Regions from separate parts of the Clostridium algidicarnis genome, predicted to be linked through region 1. Evidence: riboswitches for the same ligand, from Rfam matches in the RefSeq annotation. Region 1 holds a riboswitch; each other region holds the start of a gene.
The links. A riboswitch is a leader RNA that binds a small molecule or an ion and turns the genes downstream of it on or off. The one in region 1 is predicted to bind thiamine pyrophosphate.
Positions count from the first base shown of each region.

Region 2: linked by a shared signal. The riboswitch ahead of thiW (energy coupling factor transporter S component ThiW) and the one ahead of thiD (bifunctional hydroxymethylpyrimidine kinase/phosphomethylpyrimidine kinase) in region 1 are both predicted to bind thiamine pyrophosphate.
Region 3: linked by a shared signal. The riboswitch ahead of tenA (thiaminase II) and the one ahead of thiD (bifunctional hydroxymethylpyrimidine kinase/phosphomethylpyrimidine kinase) in region 1 are both predicted to bind thiamine pyrophosphate.

Region 1 covers NZ_JNLN01000001.1:1,123,518-1,134,010, reverse strand. The annotation lists gene BV55_RS0105640 (TIGR00266 family protein) at 192-881, shown strand; TPP riboswitch at 949-1,061, shown strand; partial or broken gene thiD (bifunctional hydroxymethylpyrimidine kinase/phosphomethylpyrimidine kinase) at 1,144-1,959, shown strand; gene thiM (hydroxyethylthiazole kinase) at 2,038-2,853, shown strand; gene thiE (thiamine phosphate synthase) at 2,843-3,469, shown strand; gene lgt (prolipoprotein diacylglyceryl transferase) at 3,661-4,431, opposite strand; gene BV55_RS0105620 (hypothetical protein) at 4,585-5,424, opposite strand; gene BV55_RS0105615 (tetratricopeptide repeat protein) at 5,712-5,996, shown strand; gene BV55_RS0105610 (hypothetical protein) at 6,090-6,338, shown strand; gene BV55_RS0105605 (tetratricopeptide repeat protein) at 6,370-6,783, shown strand; gene BV55_RS0105600 (hypothetical protein) at 7,140-7,577, opposite strand; gene BV55_RS0105595 (hypothetical protein) at 7,981-8,397, shown strand; one part of gene BV55_RS0105590 (IS3 family transposase) at 8,471-9,378, opposite strand; one part of gene BV55_RS0105590 (IS3 family transposase) at 9,378-9,636, opposite strand; gene BV55_RS15070 (SH3 domain-containing protein) at 10,057-10,493, opposite strand, start outside.
Region 2 covers NZ_JNLN01000001.1:1,786,864-1,797,356, forward strand. The annotation lists gene BV55_RS0108605 (amino acid permease) at 1-1,220, shown strand, start outside; gene mgtE (magnesium transporter) at 1,720-3,054, shown strand; gene BV55_RS0108615 (iron-containing alcohol dehydrogenase family protein) at 3,231-4,328, shown strand; TPP riboswitch at 4,361-4,471, shown strand; gene thiW (energy coupling factor transporter S component ThiW) at 4,545-5,039, shown strand; gene namA (NADPH dehydrogenase NamA) at 5,239-6,255, shown strand; gene BV55_RS0108630 (NAD(P)/FAD-dependent oxidoreductase) at 6,476-7,924, shown strand; gene BV55_RS0108635 (glycoside hydrolase family 73 protein) at 8,160-9,116, shown strand; gene BV55_RS0108640 (DUF3006 domain-containing protein) at 9,231-9,470, shown strand; gene lepB (signal peptidase I) at 9,463-10,032, shown strand; gene pepV (dipeptidase PepV) at 10,075-10,493, shown strand, end outside.
Region 3 covers NZ_JNLN01000001.1:1,484,509-1,495,001, reverse strand. The annotation lists gene BV55_RS15110 (C40 family peptidase) at 1-2,125, shown strand, start outside; TPP riboswitch at 2,274-2,384, shown strand; gene tenA (thiaminase II) at 2,487-3,146, shown strand; gene BV55_RS0107320 (ABC transporter ATP-binding protein) at 3,250-3,990, shown strand; gene BV55_RS0107315 (ABC transporter permease) at 3,987-4,730, shown strand; gene BV55_RS0107310 (ABC transporter substrate-binding protein) at 4,727-5,764, shown strand; gene thiM (hydroxyethylthiazole kinase) at 6,027-6,854, shown strand; gene thiM (hydroxyethylthiazole kinase) at 7,098-7,925, shown strand; gene BV55_RS0107295 (PTS transporter subunit EIIC) at 8,126-9,523, shown strand; gene BV55_RS0107290 (PHP domain-containing protein) at 9,542-10,375, shown strand.

The sequences.
Region 1 (10,493 bases):
TTTCAATAGGTTTTCAAAATTAATTTGTTTTAACATAAAGTTACTTGATTTTTCTATTACATCTTGTCCTTTTAGTATATATGTTTATGTGCTAATATTTTAAGTTACTTTTTCATATATCTACGTTATAATATATTAAGTAAAAAATATAAAAAAGGCAGGTGAATGCTATCTTTATAGATAGCGGATTTATGAATTACGAAATTAAAGGTAACTCCTTACCCGTTGTAATATGTAAGCTAGATGCTAATGAAACCATTTTATCTGAATCTGGAGCTATGGGATGGATGTCTGATAACATTGTTATGGATACAAACATAAAAGGTGGTATTTTTAAAGGTATAGCTAGGGCCTTTTCTGGTGAGTCTGTATTTTTAAATACCTTTACATCTAAAGTAAACAATGGTCTTATTGCTTTCCCATCCTCTTTTCCTGGTAAAATTGTAGCAAAACAACTCTATGCTAACGAATATATAATATGTCAAAAGGGCTCTTTCTTGGCAGGAGATTCTTCTATTTCAGTAGATGCATTCTTTAAAAAGAAGCTAGGGGCTGGATTCTTTGGTGGAGAAGGTTTCATATTGCAAAAGATAACAGGCCCTGGAATGGTATTTTTAGAACTAGATGGACATGTAGAAGAATATGACCTATCTCCAGGTGAAGTTATGAAGGTAGATACTGGCAATGTTGCTGCTTTTGAAAGTTCAGTGAACTTTGATGTGGAAACAGTAAAAGGAATGAAAAATGTATTCTTTGGTGGTGAGGGTTTATTTCTAACTGTTTTAACAGGTCCCGGTAAGATCTATCTACAAACTATGCCTATACAAAACTTAGCGGGAGAAATTTCTAGATACTTTAATACTGGAGGTTCTAATTCGTAAGATTAAACATAATTAGTTGAATAAGACATAATGTAGTGATAAAATGAATTTATAAAAATTGAATAATTAGATAACACAGGGGTGCCGAAATTGGTCGGCTGAGACTAAGAACCTTAAATCTTTCACCCTATGAACCTGAAATGGGTAATACCAGCGTAGGAAGATGTTTACTTTTGTTTTATTGCTAATGGCGTAAAAGGTACAAGCTTCTGTTTGTACCTTTTTTATTTTGTATTTATATATTTTAAGGAGGTAATAAGTTATGAAAAATGTTTTAACTATAGCTGGCTCAGACTGCTCTGGTGGAGCAGGTATACAGGCAGATTTAAAAACCTTTAGTGCAAATGGTGTTTATGGTATGAGCGTTATTACAGCTGTAACAGTGCAAAATACCACTGGGGTCTTTGACGTTCAAGATATAGATCCTAATATTATAAAATCACAAATTGATGCAATTTTCACAGATATTAAAGTAGATTCCGTTAAAATTGGCATGGTTTCAAAAGTTGATACAATTAATGCTATAAGCGAAAAATTAAAAGAGTATAACCCTATTAATGTTGTTTTAGATCCTGTAATGATATCTAAAAGTGGATATTCATTATTAAAACCCGAATCTAAAAAGACCTTAATTACTAAACTAATACCTTTAGCAGATATTATTACGCCTAACATCCCAGAAGCAGAAGAAATACTTAGAGAAGTTCATGCAGAAATTACTTCAATAAAAACAGTTGAAGATATGGAAAAAGCCGCAAAGGAAATCTATAAATTTGGTTGTAAAAATGTTCTTTTAAAAGGAGGTCATATGATTGGAGATGCTATAGACATTTTATATGACGGGAAAGAATTTTTCCACTTCAATTCTGAGAGAATACATACAAAAAATACTCATGGTACAGGATGTACTTTATCTTCAGCTATAGCATCTAATCTAGCTCTTGGATTTAATATGCATAATTCAGTTACAAAAGCAAAAAGTTATATTACCAAAGCCATAATACACTCATTAGATATCGGTCATGGTGTTGGACCCACTAATCATTTTTATGAATTATATAAAAAAGCAGGTTTAATTACAGAACATCCTTATGATGATATTGAAGAGAGTGTATGTGCACCTTATGATAATAGCCTTACAAAATCTCATAAAGATATAGGAAAACTTTTATCCAAACTTCGGGGAAAATCTCCTTTGGTTCATCATATAACAAACTATGTTACAGTTAATGATTGTGCTAACATCACCCTTGCAATAGGCGCATCACCAGTTATGGCAGATGATATAAATGAGGTTGAAGATATGGTTTCTATAGCTTCTTCCTTAGTTTTAAATATAGGAACCCTAAATAACAGAACTGTAGACTCTATAATTTTGGCAGGGAAAAAGGCTAATGAATTAAATATTCCTGTGGTTTTAGATCCAGTAGGTGCAGGTGCTACGCCTTATAGGACAAAGATAGCTAAAAAAATAATGGAAGAAATAAAGTTATCAGTTATAAGAGGAAACTTGTCAGAAATAAAAACATTGTATGGCATAAAAACGCAAACTAAAGGAGTAGACTCCGTAGACAGTATATCCTCGAATGAAAATGATTTTATAAAAACAAAAAATCTTGCTATGGATTTTGCAAATAAATTAGATACTATAATTGCTATAACTGGTGAAGTTGATATCATAACTGACGGCAAACATATTTATAGTATAAAAAATGGCCATGAAATGATGTCTAAGGTTACTGGCACAGGCTGTATGTGCACCTCATTAATTGGTTCTTACTTAGGGTCTGGAAAAGATAATTTAGCTGCTGCCTTAGCTGGAGTAGTATCCATGGGTATTGCTGGTGAAATGGCCTTTGAAAGATTAGATAAGTGTGGTGGCTCTGGAAGTCTTAAAACAAATATTGTTGATGCAATCTACAACTTATCCGAAGAAGTAATAGTAAAGAGAGGGAAAATATATGAAGACTAATATAGATTATAAGCTTTACCTTGTAACAGACAGAGATTTACTGAAAAATACAGATTTATACACCGCTGTAGAAGAAGCAATAAAAGGCGGTGTTACATTAGTACAGCTTAGAGAAAAGGATATTACAACTTTAGACTTTTATAATACCGCTTTAAACATAAAGAAGGTTACAGATAAATATGATATCCCCTTAATAATAAATGACAGAATGGATATAGCTTTAGCAGTTAATGCTTCTGGTGTCCATATTGGTCAAAAAGATATGCCTTGCACTATTGCAAGAAAGATTTTAGGAAATGATAAAATCCTTGGAGTTTCAGCTACAACCTTATCACAGGCTATAAAAGCTGAAAAAGAAGGCGCAGATTATATAGGCGTTGGAGCCATTTTTAACACATCTACTAAACAAGATGCAAAGCCTGTTTCTATTGATACGTTAAAAGAAATAAAAGAAACCCTATCTATTCCCGTGGTTGCTATAGGTGGAATAACTAGAAAAAACATTCACCTATTAGACTCCTCAAATATCGATGGAATAGCAGTAGTTTCAGATATCTTAGGAAAAGAAGATATTAAGGTAGCAGCAGAAAGCTTAAATTCACTAATTAAGTTTTAAGTTAGGAATAACATGTTAAAGTAAGCCTTATATACTATTTTATCTTTTTCAAAAAGACAAAAACAATATTTACTTTACATTTATTAAGTTACATATTTGTTTATATTTCATGTAAATCTTCTTCAAAGCTATAAATTTTAATACGCTCTAAAAGAAGACTTCTAAGAATAAGTTCTTAGAAGTCTTCTTTTTTATTTATTATTTGCTCTTTTCTTTATAATGAAAATGCTTACAAGTCCAGCAATTATAAGAAGTAAACTTACTATCTGAGCTGTCCTGAGGCCTAATATCATAAGACTATCTGTCCTTAATCCTTCAATAAAGAATCTACCTAAAGAGTATAAAACAGCATAATATGCTATTATAATACCCTTTTCCTCTTCTTTTCTCCTTTTTAGTAGTATAAGAAGAATAAAAAATACTATTAGATTCCATATTGATTCATATAAAAATGTAGGGTGATAATATGTACCACCTATATTCATACCCCTTTGAATAAAGCCTGGGAACTTACTTATAAACTGAGAGGTTACAGCACCTCCATGGGCCTCTTTATTAATAAAGTTTCCCCACCTTCCAATGCCCTGAGCTAATATTAAAGAAGGAGCTACTACATCGATAATAGATAAAAAATCAAATTTCTTTTTCTTAGAGTATAAATAGGCTGCAAGTACCCCGAATATAACCCCTCCATGTATAGCAAGTCCACCTTGCCTTAAATTAAGCATGGATAATATATTTCCCCTATAATCTTCAAATTCAAAAGCCACATAATAAGCTCTAGCACCTATTATAGCTATTGGAAAAGCTATTAAAAATGTATCTATTATATTATCAAAACTAACACCCTTTAACTTGCTAGTGTAAGAAATTATAATAAGCCCAAGCATCACTCCAAAGGATATTATTATCCCATACCACATTAAATCTATCCCAAATATATTAAAAGCTACTGGATTCAAATCTTCACCATCTACGCATTACCTAGATGATTTCCTCCCTTCTGTAATTAAATTTATATATTTATACTAATATTAACCTTCAAAACAACTAATAAGTCAACCATGATCACAATTTACGCCCTCATTTATTGTTTTAAATTGCAACTTCAAAGTTTATTTCGAATATATCAAAGTTTCATTTTGAGTTTCTTTGTCAACTAAATATATTTGCATATTATTTATATCAACATCTTCGGGGTTATATAATAAATTCCCAGTACAAAATACAATATGTTTTGAATCCTTATTGTAATCATAATCTTCTAATTCACTTAATTGTTTAACCTCATTATTTCGGTAACCTAAGAAGGTTTTAAGTTCGTATGCATTAATATAGTTTCCTGATATTAGCTTTAAATTATATTTTTCTCTAATATCATAGGTATCTGAATTCTTTGTATCCTCAATATAAAAATCAATTAAAGAACCAAATTCAAAGTTTCCTAAACTCTCAATTGTAAAATCCAAACCATCTAATGAAATCTTTTTATGAATATATTCATATCCATTCGTGGTTTTATTTAATGAATTAGATAGTTCAAATTTTATATCCCCAGTTAATAAATATTGTATTTTTATTGAATTACTTTTCCCCTTTCTCCCTACAATAAGAAACCTTTGAATAACTTCTAATTTATCCTTAGATACTTCTTTTGATGATATATGTTGTGGTCCAGCACCAAATTTAATACCATTATTATTTTGAGTTGCTGCTGTTAGGGAAAATTCTTTTCCCTCTATATTTGAACCATCCTTTGTTGTTATATAATATTTTGTTAGCAAATAATTCCCGAAATATTTAGTATACTCTATATCAATTATATAATTACCCACTTCCTTCGTTAACGGAAAGTTTGAGGGCTCAGTTTCATAAGCTTTTGTACATCCTAAAAAAAAGGTAGTTATTATTACACTTAATAATATTAGTATTATATTGTTTTTCTTTTTAAACATATTAAAATCTTCACTCCTTAAAATTAGTATTCTCCTTATTTTAACATTAACCTTACATAAAAGAAATAAATGCATGATCTGTTACTTTTTAAAAGCAATAATTAAAAGATGAGTTTTCATTTTCTATTACAAAATAATTCCTACTTAACCCTTGTGGCTACATCACATAACCTTCACGTAATACGTTTAAACCTTCATATAAAATGTTCTATAACTGGAAGTAAAATGCTAAAATATTAATATACATAAGGTATATTTTGAAAACAACGAGGGATGAGGTTTTAATTATGCGTTATTTAATTATACTCTTATTACTTTTTATCATTTGTTATATTTTCATAGTAGTGTATATAAAAAGCAAAGTTAAATTAAACTCTTATATAAATACATTAGATGATGGTATTGGTTTTCTTAATGATAAAGATTATGAAAGAGCTCTTAAAGAATTTTTAAAAGCAAAATCTATATTGCCTAAGTCTGCTAAGGCTTATAGTTTAATTGGAAAGGTATATGTTGAATTAAATGAGTTTGATGAGGCATTAGAATATTTAAATACTTCAGTTAATGTATAAAATTAGTTCACTTTGCTATTGCAACTTAGCGCATAAAATTAATTGTAAATTATAAACATTAAAAATTTATCTAATAGGGAGGTACTTTAAATAATGATTTATTTAGTCATAATTTCCTTGTGTTCTATACTAATTATAAAATTAATCTTACCACGTATAAAAAATAAAATTAAATTAAATTCTTATGGAGAAATTATAAGGAAGAGTGCTTATTTTTTCTTCAATAAAGATTATGAAGACTCTATTAAAGAATTAAATAAAGCTATTGATATTGACGGTGAATATACAGATGTATTGTGTAATCTTAGGGGTGAAACATATCTTAAACTAAAAAAAATATGAAAGTTCACTTAAAGATTTTAATAAGACTATTATGATTGACCCGAGTAATAATACGGCATATAATAATAGAGCATTTATATATATCAGACTGAAACAATATGAAAATGCTCTTACAGATTTAAATAAATCTGTAGAAATTAGTGGAAATTTATCCCAGGCTTATAAAAACTATGCACATGTATTTTTTAAATTATCTGATATTAAAAAAGCTGAAGAGAATATATTAGAAGCAATACAGCTTGATTCTAGTAATGGAGATAACTCTATTATTTTAGCTGCAATAAACTTATATAACGAAGATTATAATAGCTGTTACACAAACTTAAAACTAGCTAAAGATACAGGGATTAATTATTATGATTATTTTGATGATGACATATTTGATAAAATTAGGCATAATGATGAATTTTTAAGTCTGTTTGGAAGTTGTCCTAGGTTATTTTAAAATTAACCTCATATTATTCACCTTTTATATACTATCTCAATATTTCTACATAAAAAGTTAGTTTTCGAATCTTATGGTTTCAAATGATCATGGTGGCGTGATTCTTTTGTTATTTATAATCTTTTGTCAATGCATTAGGCTATTAACATCAAGTGTAGTTGCCACATATTTAAATAAAGAAATATATAAAATAAAATGTTACAGCACTGCTCCTAATACCAAAAAAGAGACTATCTCAAAATAATTTTTTCAGATAATCTCTTGAAATACTAATGTTAACCTTCAATACAACTAATGAGTTTATCATAACCACATTTCATTTCTTTTATTGGATTAAAAATAACCCTGCTAATTTTTCATTTACTACGCTTTTCCAAATCATTATGTAACCTTTTAAGCTTATCACGCTGATCCATGCTAGTCCAATAAGTTCGACAATAGTTCCCATCTGCTCTACAATGCATCAACTCTTCCCCAAAGAAGGTAAGATCCTCAACCATTTTCCCATGCTTATCTAGTATCACTATGCATCCATTGGGGCTATCACCTCCAGGTTTGAGATTAAATCCATAAAAGTATTTAGTAGAATTCATGTGTTTGATTACTTTTTCCTTTTCATCTCTATCTTCTACTTTTATACCACTTGAACTTGTATCTTCAACTATTATCTTATAATCATCATTTTTGAAATACTTATCACTAAACTTAATCCTTTTAAAGGACACATTATAAATATTTAAAGAAATTATCATGGTCATAAGTAATATCCTAATTATAGTTCTCTTTTTCTTCATTATATACCCCCAAACTTATTATAAAGCGCTAAATACATATCCTCATTTTACCATATTGCAAGGTTAATTGTATAACTTTATCTTCTATTAATGCTGATGTATATCTTTTTTATTTATCCGATGGCTACCATCCGTAACACCCCTACCCTCTTCAAGGTGAGGGATGACGGCTGCTACACCCCTGGATAAGTTCTTCTAAGACTAAGATGGAGAGATGTATTCCTTATAAGCAAACTCCACCTGAGTCTAAGAATCACTTGATATCCTATATCCTCACAAAAAAATATGATGTTATATATGCAAAATGTTTTTAATGTTATTTAATAATAGTATATTTATAAACAGTTTCAATTGTGGTAATATATGTTTATTCAAATAAAATGAAATAAAGGAGATGCTTATATTGTTTAAAAAGATTTTCACAGCATTAATTTATCTTTTAGTATTGATAATTTTTATTTTGGCATTTAAAAACGCACTTAATAAACATAAATATATACTTTCTGATCTTGATGAAATAATTAAATATAATTGTAGCTTAGTTATGAATGTGGAAAATAAGTTATACGACTATGATAATGTAAAGTTTTTTAAATCAAATTATTCAAGCGATAACATTATAACTACTAACCAAATAAAGGTAACTAATAATGAAATTAAATATTGTAACTATGCAATTACAATTAATCAAGATTATATATTTACCTATATAGATAATAAAAAGTCTATATTTAAAATACAATCACCATTGTCGGAGGATTCCAGAACATTTTTATTAAATTCATTTTTCAAAAATGGTGTGACTGATATTACAGTATGACCCTTACCCAATAAAATAGACACTCTAAACTCGTATTATCTCTTATTTTCGTAGCATAACTTAATATTTCATTTTATGCAACGTTAACTTTTCGATTGGCTTTATTATAATATTCTTCAGGTGTAACATATCCATTTGAAGCGTGGATTCGTTGCCGATTATAAAATACCTCAACATATTCAAATACGGCTGCACGGGCCTCTTCACGGGTTTTAAAGTGGGTACCATAAAGCCATTCACATTTTAATTTACCCCAGAAAGATTCCATTGGTGCATTATCCCAACAGTTGCCTTTTCGGGACATGCTACATGTGAAACCATACTTTTTAATTAAATCTTGGTAATCATAAGAACAGTACTGTGAACCTCTATCCGAGTGTAAAATGACGTTTGAAGGCTTCCCAGCACGTAGATATGCTGAATTCAACGCGTTAATAACTAACTCCTTTGTCATTCGTTCACTCATGGACAATCCAACAATTTTTTGTCCACATAAATCCAATATTCCAGCAATATAGAGCCATCCTTCATCTGTCCACAGATAGGTGATATCACTTACCATTTTCTCATTAGGTTTGTCCACAGAAAAGTCACGGTTAAGGATATTTTCTGCAACTGGAAGCTTATGATTAGAATTTGTAGTTGCTATAAATTTCTTTGAAACCTTTGATTTTATGCCATTTTCACTCATGATATGTTCCACTCTTTTATGATTAATAGGAGTTTTGCTTTTGGCGTTTAATATCCGCGTAATTTTTGTTGAACCGTAAACTTTCTTGCTTTTGACATGGATATCACTAATTTCTTTTAATAGAAGACTATTTGCTTTCGATCTCATACTTTCCGGACGTTTCTCCCATGCATAGTAGCTGCTCCTAGAAACGGATAGGACCATGCATAGCTTCGCTATATGGTAGTTCATGCGATTAGCCTTGATAAATAGAAATCTCTTTATTTGAGGTTTCTCGCGAAGTAGGCTGCCGCTTTTTTTAATATATCATTCTCCTCTTTGAGGTCCCTATTTTCTTTTTCAAGTTTATGAAATTTTTCATCTTCTGGGCTTAAGTGTCCACTACCTATAAATGGAGCCTTAGGAGATTTCCTATACTTGTTTACCCATCCCTGCATTGTGGTAGACTTAACACCTAAATCAGCAGCTACTTTTGACATTGGTTCTCCTGTTTTTTCTACTCTCTTTACTGCTTCCATTTTAAATTCAGCACTATAACTTTTATTCATCTAAAATCATCCACCCTTCATTTTTAGTATAGCACGAGTTCGTCGTGTCTAACAAAGGGGGTATGGGTCAGTATATCCATTTAAAGATACAAATAAGCTATGTGTACAAGTTGAAAGAGCTTATTATTTTGTTGACCTTTTATCTAAAAGTATTAAGCCCTTAAATGGTGGTAGATTTGCTATTCTTCAAGTTAACCTAAAAGAAAATGTTATAACAATAGTAAAAAAGGATATCTTAGCAAACTATACTTATGTATTTGATGAAAATGGAGAATTTATTTGTAAGTTTTTATAACCATTATTTTAAAAAACATAGTAAGTGTCATATAATATATCATAATATTGTTGCCTAATTAATATTATGTATAAAAGGTTGTCTATTTACTATATGTAAAGACAACCTTTTATTAATTATATTGCTTAATAATATAATTTTATTATATATTTAGCAAATGCCCTACAAGTAGCTTCCATTACAGCAGGAGTCGGGTCTTTAGCTATCGTAATTAATAGTCCAGATCTTTCTAATGGTCCGTTCATCTTTTGAATAATGGCCTTAGTTAACAAATCTTCTGAAAGCTTTGAATCCATTGTTGAAATATCATTATATAAGTATTCAAAACGTTTTTTATAATAGCTTTTATAATATAAATCTAATGCATCAGAAACCTTGCTATCTTTAAATAACTTTGCTAATTTTATAGCATCTGCATCTGCATTTAAATCAATTAGTGAAAAAGAAGAGTTTGAATGACCTATAAGTTCTATTGCATTCTCTAACGCTAATTGGTAATTGTTCATAGATTCATAATTACTTTTATTTCCTGTTTTTTCTGAAACTTCCTCCATGCAACTAG
Region 2 (10,493 bases), 660 kb from region 1:
GGTGGACTTACTGGGTAGTTCATATACCATATTTGGCACAAAAGCCCCAATCTATACTAATAGCTTTAAGCTGGGCGATATTTCAAGATGGAAGCAGAATTAAATCAATTAATCCTATGATTCTACAATCTATTACATTGGTATTATTCTTTATATTTTTGTGGATTGCATCAAGAGGGATTAACTCACTAAAAAAGATAGGTACTATAGCTGGTACAGCAACATTTGTAATGTCTATACTTTACATATTACTTGTAATAGCAGCTCCAGCACTTAGAGGTGTGAGGCCTGCTACTACAAACTTAACATTTAAAACATTTATGCCGGAATTTAATTTTGCATATTTTACTACTATATCTATGTTGGTATTTGCAGTGGGTGGATGTGAAAAAATATCCCCTTATGTAAACAATACCAAAAATCCGTCAAAAGAATTCCCAAAAGGAATGATAATATTAGCAGCCATGGTTGCTGTATCAGCAATACTTGGTTCTTTAGCTATGGGAATGATGTTTGATGCTAATAATATTCCAAAAGATTTAAAAATGAATGGACAGTATTATGCATTTAAGATGCTTGGAGAATATTATGGACTTGGAAACATACTGCTTGTAATATACGCTTTAGCTAATATGGCAGCGCAAATATCAGCATTGGTATTTTCTATCGATGCACCACTTAAAGTTTTACTTGCAGATTCTGATAAAAGATATGTTCCAGAAAAATTAGCTAAAATGAATGACCGTGGAACACCAATTAATGGATATAAGCTAACGGCGGTATTGGTAAGTATACTTATAATACTACCAGCTATAGGAATAGGTGATATGAATACGTTATTTAATTGGTTACTAGACCTTAATTCAGTAGTAATGCCACTTAGATATCTATGGGTATTCCTTGCATATATGGCCTTAAAGAAATCCGTAGATGGTAAGTTTGATTCAGGTTATAAGTTTATAAAAAGCAAAAATGGAGGATTTATAGTAGGGTTATGGTGCTTTGCATTTACAGCATTTGCATGTATAATGGGCATGTTCCCTAAGGGCGTTACATCATTTTCAAAGGAATGGAAATTCCAAATAACCTTAAATCTACTTACACCTTTTGTGCTTATAGGGCTTGGACTTATACTTCCTATAATTGCAAAAAGAAAGAATGGCAAGTCACCTTTTGATGTACCGGAAGATAAAAAATGGTTTAGTATTAGAAGTAAGTAAAAGCTTAAAATAGTAATTAGATTTAAAACACCTCTTTGTAAAAAGGTTAATAAAATAAAAATTAGCGTCTTTAAGATGTTTCATCTTAAAGACGCTTTTTAACATTTAACCAAAGCAAAATAAATTAGTTATGAATGTAAAGGATATAAGGTTGCTAAGATGGAATATTTCCATGTATGTTTAACTGATTTTCTGATATAATTAATAATATGATGATTTAAAAAAATAATTCTTACATACAATATGTAAGTCTTAATTGTTTTAAGGATTAAATTTATAAAAAAGAGAAAGTGAGATGGTGGTCGTGGATGATTACCCTAGCGGGTATAGGACAAAATTAAATATAAGCAATGTAATGTTAGACCATTTTCTTACTAATAATATTAGTTATAATAAGTTCACTTAAAACAATGTATTAGTGTGCCTCGATTATAATTGAGTAATCATTATTTTTTATGTGGTATGAAAATAGGGTCGAACTTACTAAGGAGGTTTGGCTATGAAAAATTTATTGTTTGGCTACTTAGATAAGGAAAGAATAGAAATATTAAGAGAAAAGTTCACTGAAATGAATGTGGTGGATATAGCTCAAATATTTGAAGAAATTCCAGAAGAAAAGAAACTCATAATATTTAGGATATTACCAAAGGATATTGCAGCAGAAGTATTTTCTTATATAAGCCAAAAAGAGCAACAATTTATAATTGAATCTATAACAGATAAGGAAGTTCAATCTTTAGTAGAGGACTTATACCTAGATGATACTGTAGATTTTGTTGAGGAGCTACCAGCGAATGTTGTTAAAAAGGTACTAAGAAATACAGATGATGAAACAAGAAAGAGGATTAACTTCTTTTTGAATTATCCTGAGAATTCTGCTGGAAGCATAATGACTATAGAATATGTAGACCTTAAAAAAAATATGACAGTAAAAGAAGCTATATCTAGAATTAAAAAGATTGGAATTGATAGGGAAACTATAGATACTTGCTATGTCACATCAAAGGGAAGAAAACTTGAGGGTGTGGTGTTGTTAAGGCAAATTATATTAAGTGATGAAAATGAAATAATAGAAAACATTATGGATAAAGATGTGAAGTATGTAAATACTCACGATGATCAAGAGACGGTTGCCTTATTATTTAAAAAATATGATCTTTTAGCTATGCCAGTAACAGATAATGAAGATAGGTTAGTTGGTATAATAACAATAGATGATATTTTAGATATTATAGAAGAAGAGACTACAGAAGACTTCTACAAGATGGCTGCAATGGAGCCTTCAGAAGAAGATTATTTAGATACAAGCGTTTTTTCTTTAGCAAAGCATAGAATCGTTTGGTTATTAGTACTTATGATATCTGCTACATTTACTGGAAGTATAATTAGAAAATACGAAGACATACTTCAAGCTGTGGTTATTTTAACGGCATTTATTCCCATGCTTATGGATACTGGTGGAAATGCAGGCTCACAATCTTCCACTTTGGTAATAAGAGGTCTTGCACTTGGAGATATAAAACTTAAGGATTGGCCTAAGGTTTTATTTAAAGAATTTAGAGTAAGTCTTATTGTAGGATCTACCTTAGCGGTTGTAAACTTTCTAAGAATTTATTTCTTGGAAAAGGTAGACTTTTATGTGGCTTTAACTGTATGTTCTACTTTGTTTTTTACTGTAGTTATTGCAAAAGCTGTAGGAGGATTACTACCTATAATAGCAAAGAAGCTTAAAGTGGATCCAGCTATAATGGCAAGTCCGCTTATAACAACTATTGTCGATGCCTTAGTTTTAATATTATACTTTGCTACAGCAACAATGCTTCTTGGAATTTAGAAAGATCAAGTGATTCTTAGACATAGGTGGAGTTTGCTTATAAGGAATACATCTATCCATCAAAGTCTTAGAAGAACTTATCCTAGGGGCGTAGCAGCCGTCAACCCCCACCTTGAAGAGGATAGGGGTGTTACGGATGGTAGCCATCGGATAAAATTTTGAAAGGTGGAATAATCATGTTATTCAATTATTTTATGCCTACTAAAATATATTTTGGGAAAGATGTAGTACTTAAAAATAAGAATATACTCAAAGATTTTGGAAAGAAAGCTTATATTATTACAGGTAAAAGTTCATCAAAAGTTAATGGATCTTTAGATAATATGATAGAAGCTTTAGAATATAACAACATAGAACATATAATATTTGATGAAGTAGAAGAGAATCCTTCATTAGAAACTGTTGAAAAGGCTTCAGTAATAGGTAAAAATGAAAAAGTAGATTTTATAATAGGTATTGGAGGGGGATCCCCACTAGATGCTGCTAAAGCTATTGGAATTTTTATAAATAACCCTAACATAAATAAGGATAATATAAATGAAACAAAAGATTTAAAAAGTTTACCTATAATTGCTATTGCCACAACCTCAGGCACTGGATCTGAAGTCACACAGTATGCTATAGTTACTGATCATAATAATCAAACAAAAAAGAATTTAGGTCAAAGTGTTTTTCCAAATGTAGCATTTTTAGATCCTTCTTATACCATGAATATAGGGTGTGATGTAACAGTAAGCACTGCCATAGATGCATTTACGCATCTAGCAGAAGGTTATTTAAATAATAATGCAAGCGAACTTACGGATACCATGGCAGAATCGGGATTGCGTCTTTTTGGCAGGTGTTTAAAAGATATATTAGAAAATAATATAGATTACTCTACTAGGGAAAATCTTATGCTAGCATCTACACTTGGAGGAATGGTAATAGCTCAAACAGGTACTTCATTACCACATGGCATGGGCTATCCACTGACATATTTTAAAAATGTACCTCATGGAAAAGCAAATGCTTTATTGTATGGAGAATACTTAAATGTTTTTAAAGATAAAACTAGAGTAAATAAGGTTTTAAGTTTTTTAAATTTAAAAGACATAGAAGAGCTTAGTAGCATAATATCTAAATTAATGGATACTACCTTAGATATAACTGAAAAAGAGATACAGGTATATGCAAAAATAATGTGTAGTAATGAAGCTAAGTTAAAAAATCATCCAGAAAAGGTAGGCTATGATGAAATATATAACATATATATGAATAGTCTAATCAAGTGATTAGATAAAAGGGTAAGTTTTTTTAATAGAATAATATAACACAGGGGAGCTAGATAATCACTGGCTGAGAGTAAGAATGACTATTCTTAGACCCAAAACCTGAACTGGATAATGCCAGCGTAGGAAGTGTACTATAGTAATATTGCAAGATATATAGCACAGGCCGTACTGGTCTGTGCTTTATTATATTTTAATAAAGGGAAGAGGGGGACATAAATGAAAATTAAAAACATGACAATTTCAGCTATGTTTGTAGCAATTGGAGTGCTAGGAAGCCAAATTATATACATTCCAGTAGGCGCTTCAAAATGTTTTCCAGTTCAACATACCATAAATATAATTTCAGCTATTAGTTTAGGTCCTGTGTATTCTGTTGGAATAGCCTTCTCAATATCACTACTTAGAAATGTTCTAGGCATAGGATCTTTGTTGGCATTTCCAGGTAGTATGATAGGGGCATTGATTGCAGGATTGTTATTTAGAATTACTTCAAAAAAAGAAATGGCTATTTTAGGTGAGGTATTTGGTACAGGCATACTAGGGGGGATTATGGTTTTTCCTATAGCAAAGTTTATATTAGGTAAGGATGTGGCAGCATTATTTTACGTAGTTTCATTTTTAATAAGCACCATAGGTGGTAGTGGTATAGCTTATGCAATGCTAAAGGTTTTAGATTTAGGTAAGACAAGCAAAAAGATTTCACAAAAGTGAAATATAGGGCTAATTTTAATAAATAAAGGTGGTGGTTATGGGATAAATATACTTAAAAATGAGACAGAATATGGAGAATATTAAAGAAAGTTAAAATATGTACCAAGAAAGATAGATAGATACTTTACCTTATAACTGTTTTAGAGTAAAATTACAATAACAATTAGTTTTCAAAAATATATAGATAGAGGTGATATAAGTGAAGACCTTTGAGAGTTACAAATTAAAGGATATAGAATTTAAAAATAGGATAGTCTTACCACCTATGTGTATGTATAGTGCAGATGAAAACGGTATGGCTAAGATGTTTCATTTTGTACACTATACAGAAAGAGCTATCGGAGGAGCTGGACTTATAATTTTAGAAGCCACAGCAATTGCACCTAATGGAAGAATATCAGATAATGACCTTGGCATATGGGATGATAGTCATATAGAGGGACTTAAAACCATCGCAATGTCAGTAAAAGATAATGGTTCAAAGGTGGCTATACAGCTAGCTCATGCAGGAAGAAAATGTGAAGCAAAAGCTGACTTTATAGTAGCACCTAGTGATATTTCCTTTAGTGAAAAATATAGACAACCAAAAGCCTTATCAAAAGACGAAATAAAAGAAATAATTAAAGGATTTAAAGATGCTGCTTCTAGAGCAGATAAAGCTGAATTTGATATGATAGAAATTCACGGAGCACATGGATACTTAATAAATGAATTTTTATCACCATTAGCTAATAAAAGAGAAGATGAGTATGGAGGGAGTACTGAAAACAGAGTTAGATTTTTAAATGAAATATTAGATGAAATAAAAGAAGTATGGCCTTCAAGTAAACCTATAGGCCTTAGAGTTTCAGCATCTGATTATGCAGAGGGCGGAATAGATATAGATGAAATGATAAAAATAGTTAATCTTATAAAAGATAAGGTAGATATAATTCATGTAAGTTCAGGGGCTGTAGTAAACACAAGAATAAAAACTTACCCTGGATACCAAGTGAAATTTGCAGAAGAGATAAAGAACAACTGCAAAATACCAACAATTGCAGTTGGACTTATAGAGAAGATTGATATGGTTGAAGAAATACTCCAAAATGAAAGAGCTGACATGGTAGCTTTGGGAAGAGAACTACTTAGAAATCCTTACTGGACCCTTCAAGAGGCAAAAAAGAATGGCATAGAATTAGAATTCCCAAAACAATATGAAAGATCTTTTAAATAACATATCAAGTGATTCTTAGAAGAACTTATCCAGGGGCGTAGCAGCCGTCATCCCCCACATTGAAGAGGATAGGGGTGTTACGGATGGTAGCCATCGGATAAATATATAATAGTAAAATTAAATAAAACAAATATTTAGCCTGAGAATTTGAGAAGGTGTACTTGAAATATAAATCAAGACACCTTCTCGTCTTTTTATATTTTACAAAGGAGTGAATGCAATGTATGATGTAACCATTATTGGAGCAGGAGTTGTAGGATCTGCTATAGCAAGGGAACTTTCAAAATATAATCTAAAAACTTGTCTTATAGAAAAAGAGGACGATGTTACAACAGGAGCATCTAAGGCAAATAGTGGGATAGTCCATGGAGGCTATTCAGCAAAATATGGAACATTAAAGGGAGAACTTTGTGCTAAGGGAAATAGTATGTATAAGGAATTAGAGGAGCAGCTACACTTTGGATATAAGAAAACAGGAGCCTTAGTTATAGGGTTTGATAAAGAGGATGAGAAAAGAATCAGAGGTCTTTATGATAATGGAATCAAAATAGGCTGTGATGATTTAGAAATTATTTATAAGGATAGAATAAAAGAAATAGAACCAAATATTAATGAAGAAGTTTATGTAGCTTTGTATGCAAAAAGCGTAGGAGTTACATCCCCTTATGAATTTACCATAGCCCTTGCAGAAAATGCTATAAAAAATGGCGTAGAATTAAAACTTGAAACCTTAGTAAAATCTATAGAGAAAAAAGAGGAAAGGTTTATAATAAAAACAAACAAAGAGGATATAGAAAGCAGATATGTAATAAATGCTGCAGGGGTTTACAGCGACAAAATTGCTAACATGGTAGGGCTTTATGATTTTAAAATATTACCAAGAAGAGGACAGTATATATTATTAGGTAAGGATCAAGGAAAGCTTATAAGTACAGTAATATTTCAAGTTCCTACAGAAAAAGGAAAAGGTATACTTGTAACTACCACTTATCATGGGAATTTGATGATAGGACCTAATGCAGAAGAAGTAGACGATAAGATGGATGTAGCAACAGATATAGAAACTTTAAACAAAGTTTTAGATACTGCAAGAATGTCTATTCCAGATTTTGATGTAAAAAAGGCTCTTACAACTTTTTCAGGTATAAGAGCTATAAGTAGCACTGGAGATTTTATAATAGAAGAAAGTAAGGTTAAAGGTTTTATAAATGTAGCAGGGATAGACTCGCCAGGCCTTACATCTTCTCCAGCTATTGCAAAGAAGGTAAGTGCTATATTAAAGGAATCAGGGCTTGTTTTAAATGAAAATGAGAAATTTGATCCTTATAGAAAACCTATTTTTAAAGCAAAAGATATGAATAACAATTTAGGATTAAAAATAGATGATAAGAATCCAGATAAAAATATAATATGTAGATGTGAGACTGTTACAGAGTCAGAGATTGTGGACGCTCTTCACAGAGGAATACCTATAAAATCTACAGATGCTGTAAAAAGAAGAACAAGAGCAGGTATGGGAACATGTCAAGGGAACTTTTGCCAAAGACGAGTTAAGGCAATAATTGCAAGAGAACTAGGATTATCTGTAGAAGATGTAACTGTTAGAGGTGATACATCTACAGAAAAGTTGCAAAGGGTAAATATAAATCTAGTAAGAAAACTAAAATAATAAGATTAAAGTAAAATTAAAGATAGAAAGAGCTATATAAAGAATTGCTTTTATAGCTCTTTTTTTGCATAATAGAATGTAAGACTATTATATATTTAAAGATTATATAAAATAGTTGCCTCAATTTGAATTTAATTAATATTAAAAAAGGCGCTATTGTAAAATTAAGATTTTTATAAGATAATATAAGTAGTTTTGTCACAATATATAAAATATAATTTTAGGGAGAATAATAATGCCAAAAAAGATTAAAAGATTTATTACATCATTTATATTAATAATACTTGCCCTTGCTTTGGCTTATATCTTATATGTAAGAAATTATAATATGAAGTATAAGGATATAAACCTAAAAGATTTTAAGGCTATAGAATACATAAAGGTGGCAGATGAAGCAAGCAAAGGGAAATTACAAGTGAACTGGAAACAAGTAGCAGCAATTGAAGGGGTAATATATAAAAATGATTTTACTTTATCAAACCATATGACCAAACTTGAACTATCAAACAAATTTTTAGAACAAAACCAAGGACAGTTTAAAGTTAAAGATAGTGCTTATAGGCTACTTAGCATGGATGAAGTTATGACAGAACTTGGGTTTAAATCTAAAGAAATAGAAAGAGCTAATAAGTATTTAGAGGATTTGGCTTATAAAGGAACCTTAAAAGAAGAACTTTCAAAGGATAGTATTCAAACGGAATTCATTAATAGCATTAAAGATGAGGCTATGAATGGATATGTTAAATATGGTATATTCCCATCAGTAACAATTGCTCAGGCTATATTAGAATCAGGGTGGGGAGAATCAGAACTTACTGTAAAGGCTAATAATCTTTTTGGAATTAAGGCGGATTCAAGTTGGAAGGGTGAAAAGATTTCAATGAAGACCTCAGAATATAATAATGAAATGATAACGGATAATTTTAGAGTATATGATAATAAAAATGACTCGATAAATGACCATAGGGAGTTTTTGTATAAGAATCCAAGATATAAAGTCTCAGGAGTTTTTAATTGCACACATTATATAGAACAAGTACAAGCTATAGAAAAGGGTGGTTACAGTACTGCTGAAAACCACAAGGGTGAAAAAATATATTCAGAACTTTTAACAACTGTTATAAGAGATTATAATTTACAATTAGTAGATTATGAAGTAGAGATGAATTATTTAACAGGAAAAATAAAATAGTTTATTAATTTTACTTATAAGTATTAAATTTATGTTAATTGCTATTTTAATTAGTGAAACTACAAGTATCATGATATAATTATATCGTGATACTCTTTATTTGGAGGTATAGTAATGGAATTCAAATTAGGTTCAAACAATTTTATAGTAGATCGAATAGAAAGTAATTTAGTTGTATTAGAGGATTATAATGGGGATATATTAAATGTATCTTTAAAGTTGTTTAAAGGACATATTAATGAAGGGGATATTATAACCCTAAAAGGAGAAACCTATTTTAAAGACTCTACGCTTACTAAAAAGAGAAAAGATTATATTAATAATTTAATGAAAGGCATGTGGATAGATGAATAATGATTTCACAGAAGGATATGAAGAAATTAAGAATCCAAAGTCTGACAACAATAAATTTATGAAGATTTTTACAGAATGGATATTACCTATATTATTAGCATTAGTAATAGCAGGACTTATAAATAAATTTTTAGTGTTTAAAGTACTTATACCATCTGAATCTATGCTCCCTACTCTTAAAGTAGGAGATCAGCTATTTGTCACCAAGATATATAATACAGAAAAAATAGAAAGAGGAGATATAGTTGTATTTTATTCTAATGAGCTTGGAGATCTTTTAATCAAAAGAGTAATTGGATTACCAGGGGATGAAATAAATATAGATGATACAGGAAGCGTTTTAGTTAATGGTAGTAAAATTGAAGAAACTTATGTTAAACACCCAGATGGCCATAGTGGTGATTTTAATGTTCCAAATGATAAATTCCTCTTTTTAGGGGATAATAGGGCCAATTCAAAAGATAGTAGACTTTGGAAGGATCCTTATATAGATAAATCCGAGATAAAGGGAAAGGCACAAGTTAGGGTATACCCTTTTGATCGAGTTGGAATGGTTAGATAGATGTAACTGTTGATTTAAAACTAATTTAAGGGGGATTTGATTATTATGATATCTAAAAAGATAGATGAATTAAAAGAGGAACTTATACAATCCACAAGAGATATCTTGATGATAAAAAGCGTTGAAGGAGAGCCAACTAAAAATGCTCCACTAGGGGAAGGTGTATCTGAGGCCTTAGACAAGGCACTAGATATATGTGATAAATTAGGATTTAAAACTGTAAATATGGATGGATATGTAGGTTATGCAGAGTATGGTGAAGGTGAAGAATATATAGGCATTTTAGGACATTTAGATGTAGTTCCAGAGGGCGATGGATGGAAGTATCCACCTTATGCGGCAGAGATTCATGATGGAAAAATATATGCAAGAGGAGCTCTAGATGATAAAGGTCCAATAATGGCAGCTTTGTATGGTCTAAAGGCAGTTAAGGAGAGTAACTTATCCTTAGCTAAAAAGGT
Region 3 (10,493 bases), 360 kb from region 1:
GGTTGGCTTTATTCATAAAGATTATGTAAAGGAACTTAATGCTGATGCTCCTACAAAGCCGGTAGAACCTAAGCCTTCTGAAAAACCAGTGGAAAAGCCTAGTGAAACAGCTTCTTCTAAGGGTGAGGTTATTAATGTAAGTAGTAATTTAAGAATGAGATCTTCTGCTAGTACTTCAGCTTCTGTTGTTGGATATTTAAATAGTGGAGAAAAATTTGATATTAAAGGTAAGACTTCCGATTGGTATCTTATTGAGTTTAATGGCAAAACTGGGTATGTTCATAAAGACTATGTAAAGGAACTTAATGCTGATGCTCCTACAAAGCCAGTAGAACCTAAGCCTTCTGAAAAACCAGTGGAAAAGCCTAGTGAAACAGCTTCTTCTAAGGGTGAGGTTATTAATGTAAGTAGTAATTTAAGAATGAGATCTTCTGCTAGTACTTCAGCTTCTGTTGTTGGATATTTAAATAGTGGAAAAAAATTTGATATTAAAGGTAAGACTTCCGATTGGTATCTTATTGAGTTTAATGGCAAAACTGGGTATGTTCATAAAGACTATGTAAAAGAACTTAATGCTGATGCTCCTACAAAGCCGGTAGAACCTAAGCCTTCTGAAAAACCAGTAGAAAGTCCTAGTGAAACAGCTTCTTCTAAGGGTGAGGTTATTAATGTAAGTAGTAATTTAAGAATGAGATCTTCTGCTAGTACTTCAGCTTCTGTTGTTGGATATTTAAATAGTGGAGAAAAATTTGATATTAAAGGTAAGACTTCCGATTGGTATCTTATTGAGTTTAATGGCAAAACTGGGTATGTTCATAAGGATTATGTAAAGGAACTTAATGCTGATGCTCCTACAAAGCCAGTAGAACCTAAGCCTTCTGAAAAACCAGTAGAAAAGCCTAGTGAAACAGCTTCTTCTAAGGGTGAGGTTATTAATGTAAGTAGTAATTTAAGAATGAGATCTTCTGCTAGTACTTCAGCTTCTGTTGTTGGATATTTAAATAGTGGAGAAAAATTTGATATTAAAGGTAAGACTTCCGATTGGTATCTTATTGAGTTTAATGGCAAAACTGGGTATGTTCATAAGGATTATGTAAAGGAACTTAATGCTGATGCTCCTACAAAGCCAGTAGAACCTAAGCCTTCTGAAAAACCAGTAGAAAAGCCTAGTGAAACAGCTTCTTCTAAGGGTGAGGTTATTAATGTAAGCAGTAATTTAAGAATGAGACAAGAACCTAACACTAGTTCAGCTATAGTTTCTTACTTAATAGGTGGACAAAAGTTTAATATAAATAGTAAATCCGGCGACTGGTACTTTATTGAATGTGATAATAAGGTTGGTTATATTCATAAGGACTATGCTAAGGTTTTAGGAAGTGAAGTTCCAGATGTTACTCCTACAAAACCCACAACACCAGCAATTCCTGGTGAAAAGTTAGAAAACCTAGGTATGGGTATGATTTATAATGTTAGTACTAATTTAAGACTGAGAAGTAAGCCAAGCACCTCAGATGATAGTCAAGTTCTAGCTTATATATTACCAGGAGAAACTTGTAATATTATAGGTACTGCAGGAGAATGGTACAAAGTCACATATGCCGGTAAAACTGGTTATGTAAATAAAGATTATGTGAAAAAAGTAAATAGTACTGAAGTAAAAGATCCTGCTGGCCATGCAAATGTCTATAACATTGCCCTTAACGCAATGAAAGCTCAAATTGGAAGTCCTTATGTGTGGGGAGGCTCTGGTGAATTTTTAACAACAGCTTCACTAAATTCACTAATACTAAGATTTCCAGATGATGCTAGGAGAGGCAAATACGATATACCAGGTAAATACATAGATGCTGGTTATAGAGCATTTGACTGTTCTGGACTTATGCAATGGGGATTTAGACAAGCAGGTGTAAGTATAGGTAGAACCACTTGGGACCAAGTAACTAATGGAGTAGAAGTATCCAAAGCCAACGTAAAGCCCGGAGATATGCTATTCTTTAGCAACCTTAATCATGTAGGCATGTACATAGGCGACGGAAAATGGATAGAGTCACCAAACACAAGAAACTTTATTAGAATCGCAGACGTGCCTTGGTACAAAATTGGTAGAATAAGAAGAGTAATCTAATTGTGAAAATATGGGTGCACCTCTGGGGTGCATCCAAAAAGTGGATGCACCCCAGAGGTGCACCCATTAAATGGTAATGCGTCTTGATTAAAATTTGACTATATACAATCTCTATAGTATTATTACATTGTAAAATAGAATATAATTTATAATAGTCCAAGGGGGCCGGTGTTGCTGGCTGAGATTAAGAACTTGATTCTTAGACCTTTCTAACCTGATCTGGTTAATGCCAGCGTAGGGAGAGGCTTTGTATTTACTTAAAGTATTTGCTGTTACTTAGCAATATTTAGAAATATCAGTGCCGATCTCTTAGAGGTTGGCACTTTTTTGTTTCTAAAATATGCACTTAGGAGGAGATAAAATGAGATTTACAGAAAATCTTTATGAAAACGTTGAGGAAATTTGGACATCCTATTATAGCCACCCTTTTATAAAAGGTATAGGTGATGGAACCTTAGATTTAGATAAATTCAAATTTTATATGATTCAAGATTATCTTTACCTTTTAGATTATGCAAAGATTTACGCTTTAGGTGTAGTTAAGGCAGATACTGAAGAGGTAATGCAAGGATTCTCTAGCATGGTAGATAATATATTAAATGGAGAGATGAGCATACACAGGTCTTATATGAAAAGACTTGGCATAACAAAAGAAGAAATTAGAAACACAAAGCAGTCCTTAACTAATCTTTCCTACACTCATTACATGCTATCAGTTTCACACGTAGGAAGTTTAGCCGAGCTTTCCACCTCTCTTTTATCTTGTATGTGGAGTTATCTTGAAATAGGTAAACACTTAAGCAAAATTCCTGGAGCCACAGAAAATGAATTTTACGGTGAATGGGTAAGAGGCTATATTTCAAAAGAATACGAAGAAGCTACTCAGTGGATTATAGATTTAGTGGACAGCCTCTCAAAAGATATGAACGCTAAAGACCTAAATAAATTAACTGAAATATTCATAACCACAAGTAAGTATGAATATATGTTTTGGGACATGTCATACAACAAAGAATCCTAACCCAATAAATGGATGCACCTCTGAGGTGCAGGTAAAAACTGGCTGCACCTCAGAGGTGGAGGTAAGAGGTGGAGGTAATAAATGTAAGGAGATGTAGTTTTATATGCTTGATTTTTGTAACGTAAGCTTTAAGTACGAAAACCAATCTGATCTTATTATTGAAGATTTAAGTTTTAAGATAAATAGTGGTGATTTTGTTAGCATTGTTGGTGCTAGTGGCTGTGGAAAAAGCACTATCTTTAGATTAATCTCTAAATTAGAAAAACCTCTAAAGGGCAGTGTTTTTATTAATGGAGAAAATATTAATACTATGGATGGTTACATTGGTTACATGCCTCAAAAGGACTCTTTACTTCCTTGGAGGACTATCTTAGAAAATGCTGCTTTGCCTTTAGAAATAAACAAACAGAATAAAGGTAAGGCTGAGGAATATTTAAATACCTTTGGTCTTGAAAATTACAAAAATAAATATCCAAGAGATTTATCTGGTGGCATGAGGCAAAGGGTGTCATTTATAAGAACACTTCTTACAGGATCAGAAATCTTAATTTTGGATGAGCCCTTTAGCGCCCTAGATGCTATAACTAAAATTTCCTTACAAGAATGGCTTTTAGATCAGTGGACAACATTTCACAAAACCATATTATTCATAACCCATGATGTAGAAGAAGCACTGTTCTTGTCGAATAAAGTTTTTGTTGTGTCTGAAAAACCTATATCTAAATTAAAGGAAATAGAAGTGCCACTACCTTACCCTAGAAACAGGCACATGCTAAATGACCCTAAAATATTAGCCATAAAAGAAGACTTAATTAATGAATTAAAACAGAGGATTTCATTATGAAAAAATATAAATCATCCATACTATTGAGCTTTATCCTACTACTTATTTGGGAAGGAATTGCAAGATATATAAATGCAATGTACATACTCCCCTCCCCTACTAAAATAATAGAAAAAACCTTTAAATTAAGAAAAGTTCTTTTTTTAGTCCATCTTCCAGCTACATTATCTGTAACTTTGATAGGACTTTTTATATCCATAATCCTTGGTGTATCCCTAGCCATAGCCATGAGCTTAAACGAAAAAGTTGAAAGGGCCATATACCCAATAATGGTAGTAACTCAAACTATTCCGGTTACTGCCCTTGCCCCTATTTTTGTGCTTTGGTTTGGGTATAGCATTTGGAGTAAGGTTATAGTAACAACACTAATTACCTTTTTTCCTATAACCGTTAATGTTTACGACGGCCTGCGTTCTACAAGAACAGATATGGAAGAACTTTTAGTAACCTATGGTGCTAGCAAAAAAGATATATTTATAAAACTAAAATTTCCCTATGCCCTACCCTACTTTTTTTCTTCACTAAAAATAGCTGTTCCAATAAGTGTTATAGGAGCTGCTATAAGTGAATGGCTAGGTGCACAGTCTGGCCTTGGATATTTCAGCAAAAGAATGATGACACAGCTAGATGGCGCAGGAGTTTTCGCCCCTATATTAGTTCTATCTCTAGCTGCAGTGATTCTTGTAGCAATAATTAACATACTAGAAAATAAAATTATAAACTGGAGGAATGAAATATGAAAAAACTAAAATACATATCTCTATTACTTTTATGCAGTATATTTTTCACTGCATGTTCTGTAAAAGATTCAAATAATGTGGATGATTCATCTAAGAAAAACCCTGCCAAAGCTGCTGATGAAAACTTAGAGGAAGTTGATTTAGTTCTTGATTGGTATCCAAACGCTATCCACGCCTTTATCTACGCCGCTATAGAAAATGGCTACTATGAAGAAGAAGGCTTAAAAGTAAACGTTAAATTTCCATCAAATCCTACAGATTCCCTAGCCCTACCTGCAGCTGGAAAGGCAACAATAGGAATTTATTATCAACCAGATGTAGTAATTGCTAGATCTAATGAAAATGTAAAGGTCAAATCCATAGGATCCATAGTTAAAACTCCGTTAAATGTTATTATTTCACTAAAAGAAAAAGGGATAAATTCGCCAAAAGACCTTTCAGGCAAAACTGTGGGATTTTCCGGGAACCCATTAAATACAGAATACGTTAAGGCTATGGTAAAAGAAGACGGGGGAGATCCTGACTCAGTAAAAATAATTGATGTAGGTTTTGAACTATTATCTTCTATGATAACTAAAAATGTAGATGCAACAACAGGAGGCCTTATAAACCATGAAGTGCCTGTTTTAAGACACGAAGGACATGAAATAAATTACCTTAGTCCTGCAGATTATGGAGTACCAAACTACTACGAAGAAATATTCGTAACCAGCGATGAGACATTAAAAGAAAAGCCAGAAACTCTTAAAAAATTCATGAAAGCATCTAAAAAAGGCTTCAAATTCATGAAAGAAAATCCAGACAAATCACTACAAATACTACTAGACCATCAAGAAGCAGACAACTTTCCACTTATTAAATCCGTGGAAAAAGAAAGCATGGACATACTCCTCCCAATAATGGAGACAGGCACCTCCCCTTTCCTGCATCAAGATAAAAAGGTTTGGGAAGACAATATCAAGTGGCTACAAGAAAAAGGCCTACTCACAAAAGAAGTAAATGCAGAAGATTTTTACGTTAACTTAGATGAATAAATAGCTACCATAAAAAGGATGCACCTCAGAGGTGCACCCATAATATGGATAGTATTCCAGTGTATCATCTCCTTATTGACAAAGTCATTGATATTTATTATCATTATCAATAGTGATGTGAGAAATATTATCTGCATCGATTTTGATATTATGCTTTGAAATTTATTTATATACTTATGTATTTATAACTTTATATGGATATGGTTATACCTCTATGCTATAAGTATTTAATTTCAATACATTAAATAAAGGAGATTTTCATATGAACTATATAGATAAATCAATAGACCTAATTAGACTTACAAAGGAGAAAAACCCCCTTGTGGATTTTGCGGTAAACTATGTTACTGCGAATGATGCTACTAGTGTAACATCTTACATTGGAGGTAGCCCTGTGATGACAGATGATTCTATAGATGCTGCTGATGTGGTAGAATACGGTAATGTAGATGCATTAATATTTAACATAGGAACTATAACAGAAAAGCAGTTTCACGGTATGATGGAAGCTGGTAAAAGGGCTACTGAAAGAGGAATTCCTATAGTAATAGATCCTGTAGCAACTAGCATTACACCTTTTAGAACTATAATTATTCAAAGAATGCTTGATGAACTTAATGTTTCTGTAATAAAGGGAAACCTTGGTGAAATTAAAGCTTGCCTTGGTCTTAAAACAAACTCAAAAGGTGTTGATTCTAATGAAAACCCTGAGGGTGCAGAAGAATTTTGTATAAACCTTGCAAGAAAAAGAAACTTAGTAGTTGCAATGACTGGTCCAAAGGATATAATAACGGACGGTGAAAGAATAGTTGTTATTGAAAATGGTACGGACAGGCTTCCAAAGGTTATAGGAACTGGCTGTATTCTAGGTGCTATGGTTGCTACCTATTGTGGTGCTACTAATGATTACGTATTAGCAGCTTCTACAGCTATAATGCTTATGGGAGTAGCTGGTGAGCTTGCAAGTGAAATTACAAAGGAAGATGAAGGACACTATAAGTTTAAAGTTAACTTAATAGATGTATTATCTACTATAGTGGACAATGAAGATAAAATAAAAGCCAAGGCTAACATGAAAATTATTAAATAGCTCTAAAGTAAATTATCAAGCAAGTCCTTTGCTTTAGATTAGATCTTTACTACTACTTTGAAAGAAAATCAGACATCTTGAATCTATGATTTAGTGATAGTGGCCTTCCCAAAGTGGGATGAGAGTATTAGAGATAGTAGTGATTGGATAAATTATTCTAGAACAAATAAATAGATATATTTAAATAATCAGCTGAGGTAATAATGCAAATAAAATTACCTCAGCTATAATTGAGGTGATATTTTGGAACTCATAGAGAGTTTAAAAAGCTTATTAAATAAAAAATATACAGAGGATAAACCCCTAATTACATTTATGACAAACTATGTTACAGTGTTAGACCTTGTAGACTGCTGCGTTTATGCCGGTGGTTCCCCTGTGCTTACAGATGATATTGTAGAGTCTCATAACCTAATCCCTCACGCTGGAGTAAATGCTGTAATGTTTAACTTTGGAACAATAACCCGTCAGTACCTAGATATTATGGTGAACATAGGCAAGTCCGCTAATAAGTTTAATGTTCCTGTTATGCTAGATCCTGCCGCAATATCAGCAAGCCCCTTTAGAGGTGAAGCTATCAAAAGAGTATTAGACGAGGTCCACATTTCCATATTAAAAGGGAATTTAGGTGAAATCAAAACTATTCTAGGCTATGAAGCCAAGGCTAAAGGTATAGACTCCTTTGAAGATGAATCAGATGGTGAAGAATGCTGCATAAAACTTGCAAAAGAAAGAAATATGATAGTAGCCATGACAGGTAAAGAAGATATAATAACCGACGGCAAAACCCTAGTAAAAATTAAAAACGGTACACCACGTCTCCAAAAAGTAGTAGGTACAGGCTCTAGCACCGGCGCACTAATCACAACCTTTAGTGGCCATAGTGATGACTATCTTTTAAGTACCGTCCTTGGAATACTATTAATGGGCATCTCAGGAGAAATAGCTGAAAAAAGATTAAAAGTGGAAGATGGAAATAGAAGCTTTAAACTATACTTACACGATGCTCTATCAAACATTACCCCCCAAGAACTAGAAGAGTATGCAAGACTAACTATAAAAAATCTATAAAAGCCTCATTATAGAACCAAATAAAGGAAGCACCTCTGGGGTGCATCCTTTTTATGGATGCACCCCAGAGGTGCTTCCAATTAATTGTTATTATATTCGTTGACAACTTGTACCTTAGGTTTTATAATATTCGTGGGGTTAAATATATTTTCACTCCACCGGAATTTTATTAAAACTTAATTACATAAGGGGGGATTTTCATGGCCAAAGTAAAATTTGACGCTAAAATTATTTCGACGAACATCTTACGATATTGTGGCGGGAAAGAGAACATCGCATCTATAGCTTATTGTATGACTAGATTAAGACTAACTGTAAACGATAACTCACTGGTTAATAAAGAAGCTATTAAAAATATAGAAGGCGTTCTTGGACTTGTAGAGCAAGCTGGTCAGTTACAAATCATATTAGGTCCTGGTAATGTTAACAAAGTAGTCACTGTGTTTTCAGCTTTAACTAATATGGATGTAGGACAAGTTGATGAAGCTAGCTTAAGAAAAGAAGAATTAAAAATAAAGAACTCTACACCATTTAAACTATTTTTAAGGAAGATTTCTAATATATTTATACCTTTAATTCCTGGATTTGTTGGTTGCGGTGTTATTTATGGAGTAGCCAAAGTATTACAAAACCTTGGTTTAATAGGTGGTAATAGTTTTAATATCTTATATCTTATAGGTAAGTCAGTATTTACTTATATGAATATTATGATAGGTATGAATACTGCTAAAGAATTTGGTGGAAGCCCAACCTTAGGTGGAGCTATAGCAGGTATTTTAAGTGCCCCAGGTCTTAGTAAAATAATTATAAATAACAAAGCCCTAGTTCCAGAAGCTGGTGGTGTTATAGCTGTTTTAATAGCCTGTACTTTAGGTGCTAAACTTGAGAAAAGGCTAAGAAAAGTTATGCCTTCAGCTATAGATTTAATGGTTACCCCTACACTTGTATTATTAATTATAGGTGTTGGAAGTCTATACATATTCCATCCACTTGGAGAATTTTTATCTAACAACTTAACTTGGATCGTAAATACATTAATCGAACGTGGTAAATTCGTAACTGGTGCTATTTTATCAGCTACCTTCCTACCCCTTGTAATGACAGGACTTCATAGAGCACTTACCCCAGTTGAAGTAAGCTTATTAAAAGATTCAGGCCTTGATTTATTAAGACCTATACTTGCCATGGCAGGAGCTGGACAAATTGGTGCTTGTGTTGCAGTATATCTAAAAACTAAAAATAAGAAACTTAAAACTGTTATAGCAAGTGCCCTACCTGTAGGACTTCTTGGAGTTGGAGAACCATTAATGTTTGGTGTTACTCTTCCTTTAGGTAAACCCTTTATAACAGCTTGTCTTGGTTCTGCCTTTGGTGGAGCTTACGTTGCTATGATGAACGTTGCATCTACAGGTATAGGCCTTTCAGGACTTCCTCTTATGCTTTTAATTCCAGCTGGCAGTGTGATACACTATATTATAGGAACACTCCTAGCATACGTTGGAGGATTTTTATTAACTTATTTCACAAAATGGGACGACATGCCAGATGGAGTAGAATCTTCAATGGATAATCCTTTAAGTGAAATAATGAAAATTTAATATTAGGAAGTGATATTTATGAACTTTGATTTTCACTTACATTCTACATTTTCAGACGGTAGTTCAACAATGGAAGATATATTTATAAAAGGCAAGGAGCTTAATTTAAATGCTATTGCAATTACAGACCATGACACTACCCTTGGGCTAAATTTAGAAAAACAGCTAAGTGAAAAATATAATATTCCGTGTATACCAGCCGCTGAATTTACAGCTGTTGAAAAGGGAGTAAAACTCCATGTATTAGGATATCATATAGATAAAGATTCTAAAGAGCTTTATAATTACTCATCAAATCTTTTAAATTATTTTGATGAAAGATCAAAAAAACAAATAAAAATACTTAGGGCAAACGGAATAGATATACCAGAAGATGAATATTTGAGGCAAAGTCAAGGTGGCCCCTTATATAGAGCAAAACTACTCAAAACTTTAGCTAACTTTGGCTACTTAGACGCTAAAGACATAATGACTAGCCTAAAAAGGTATTTTGGACCAGATGGGATCTGCTATGTGCCAGATGAATTTAAATATAATGATTTTGAAAGCACCATAAATCTTATAAAAAGAAACAAAGGTATAGCAGTTTTAGCTCATCCAATCAAAATAAAAAATAAAAATGAAGATTTATACTACGAGCTCATAAATAGTAATCTTATAGATGGTATAGAAATTTATCATCCTTCAATAACCCAAGAAATCAAGGATGAACTTGAAGACGTAGTATCAAAAAACAATCTCATAATAACTGGTGGTTCCGACTACCACGGACTATACAACAAAAAAGGAACACCACTGTCAGGAATGAATGTTCCAGACTTTGTATACCACAACTTAATGACAATCAAATAAAATCAATCAAGATTAAGCAAAATCAAATAATATTAAATGAAATTTAAATTTATACCCCAGAGACTATTCCATATTATGGTTGCACCTCTGGGGTACTTCCTTTTAATGGCTGCACCTC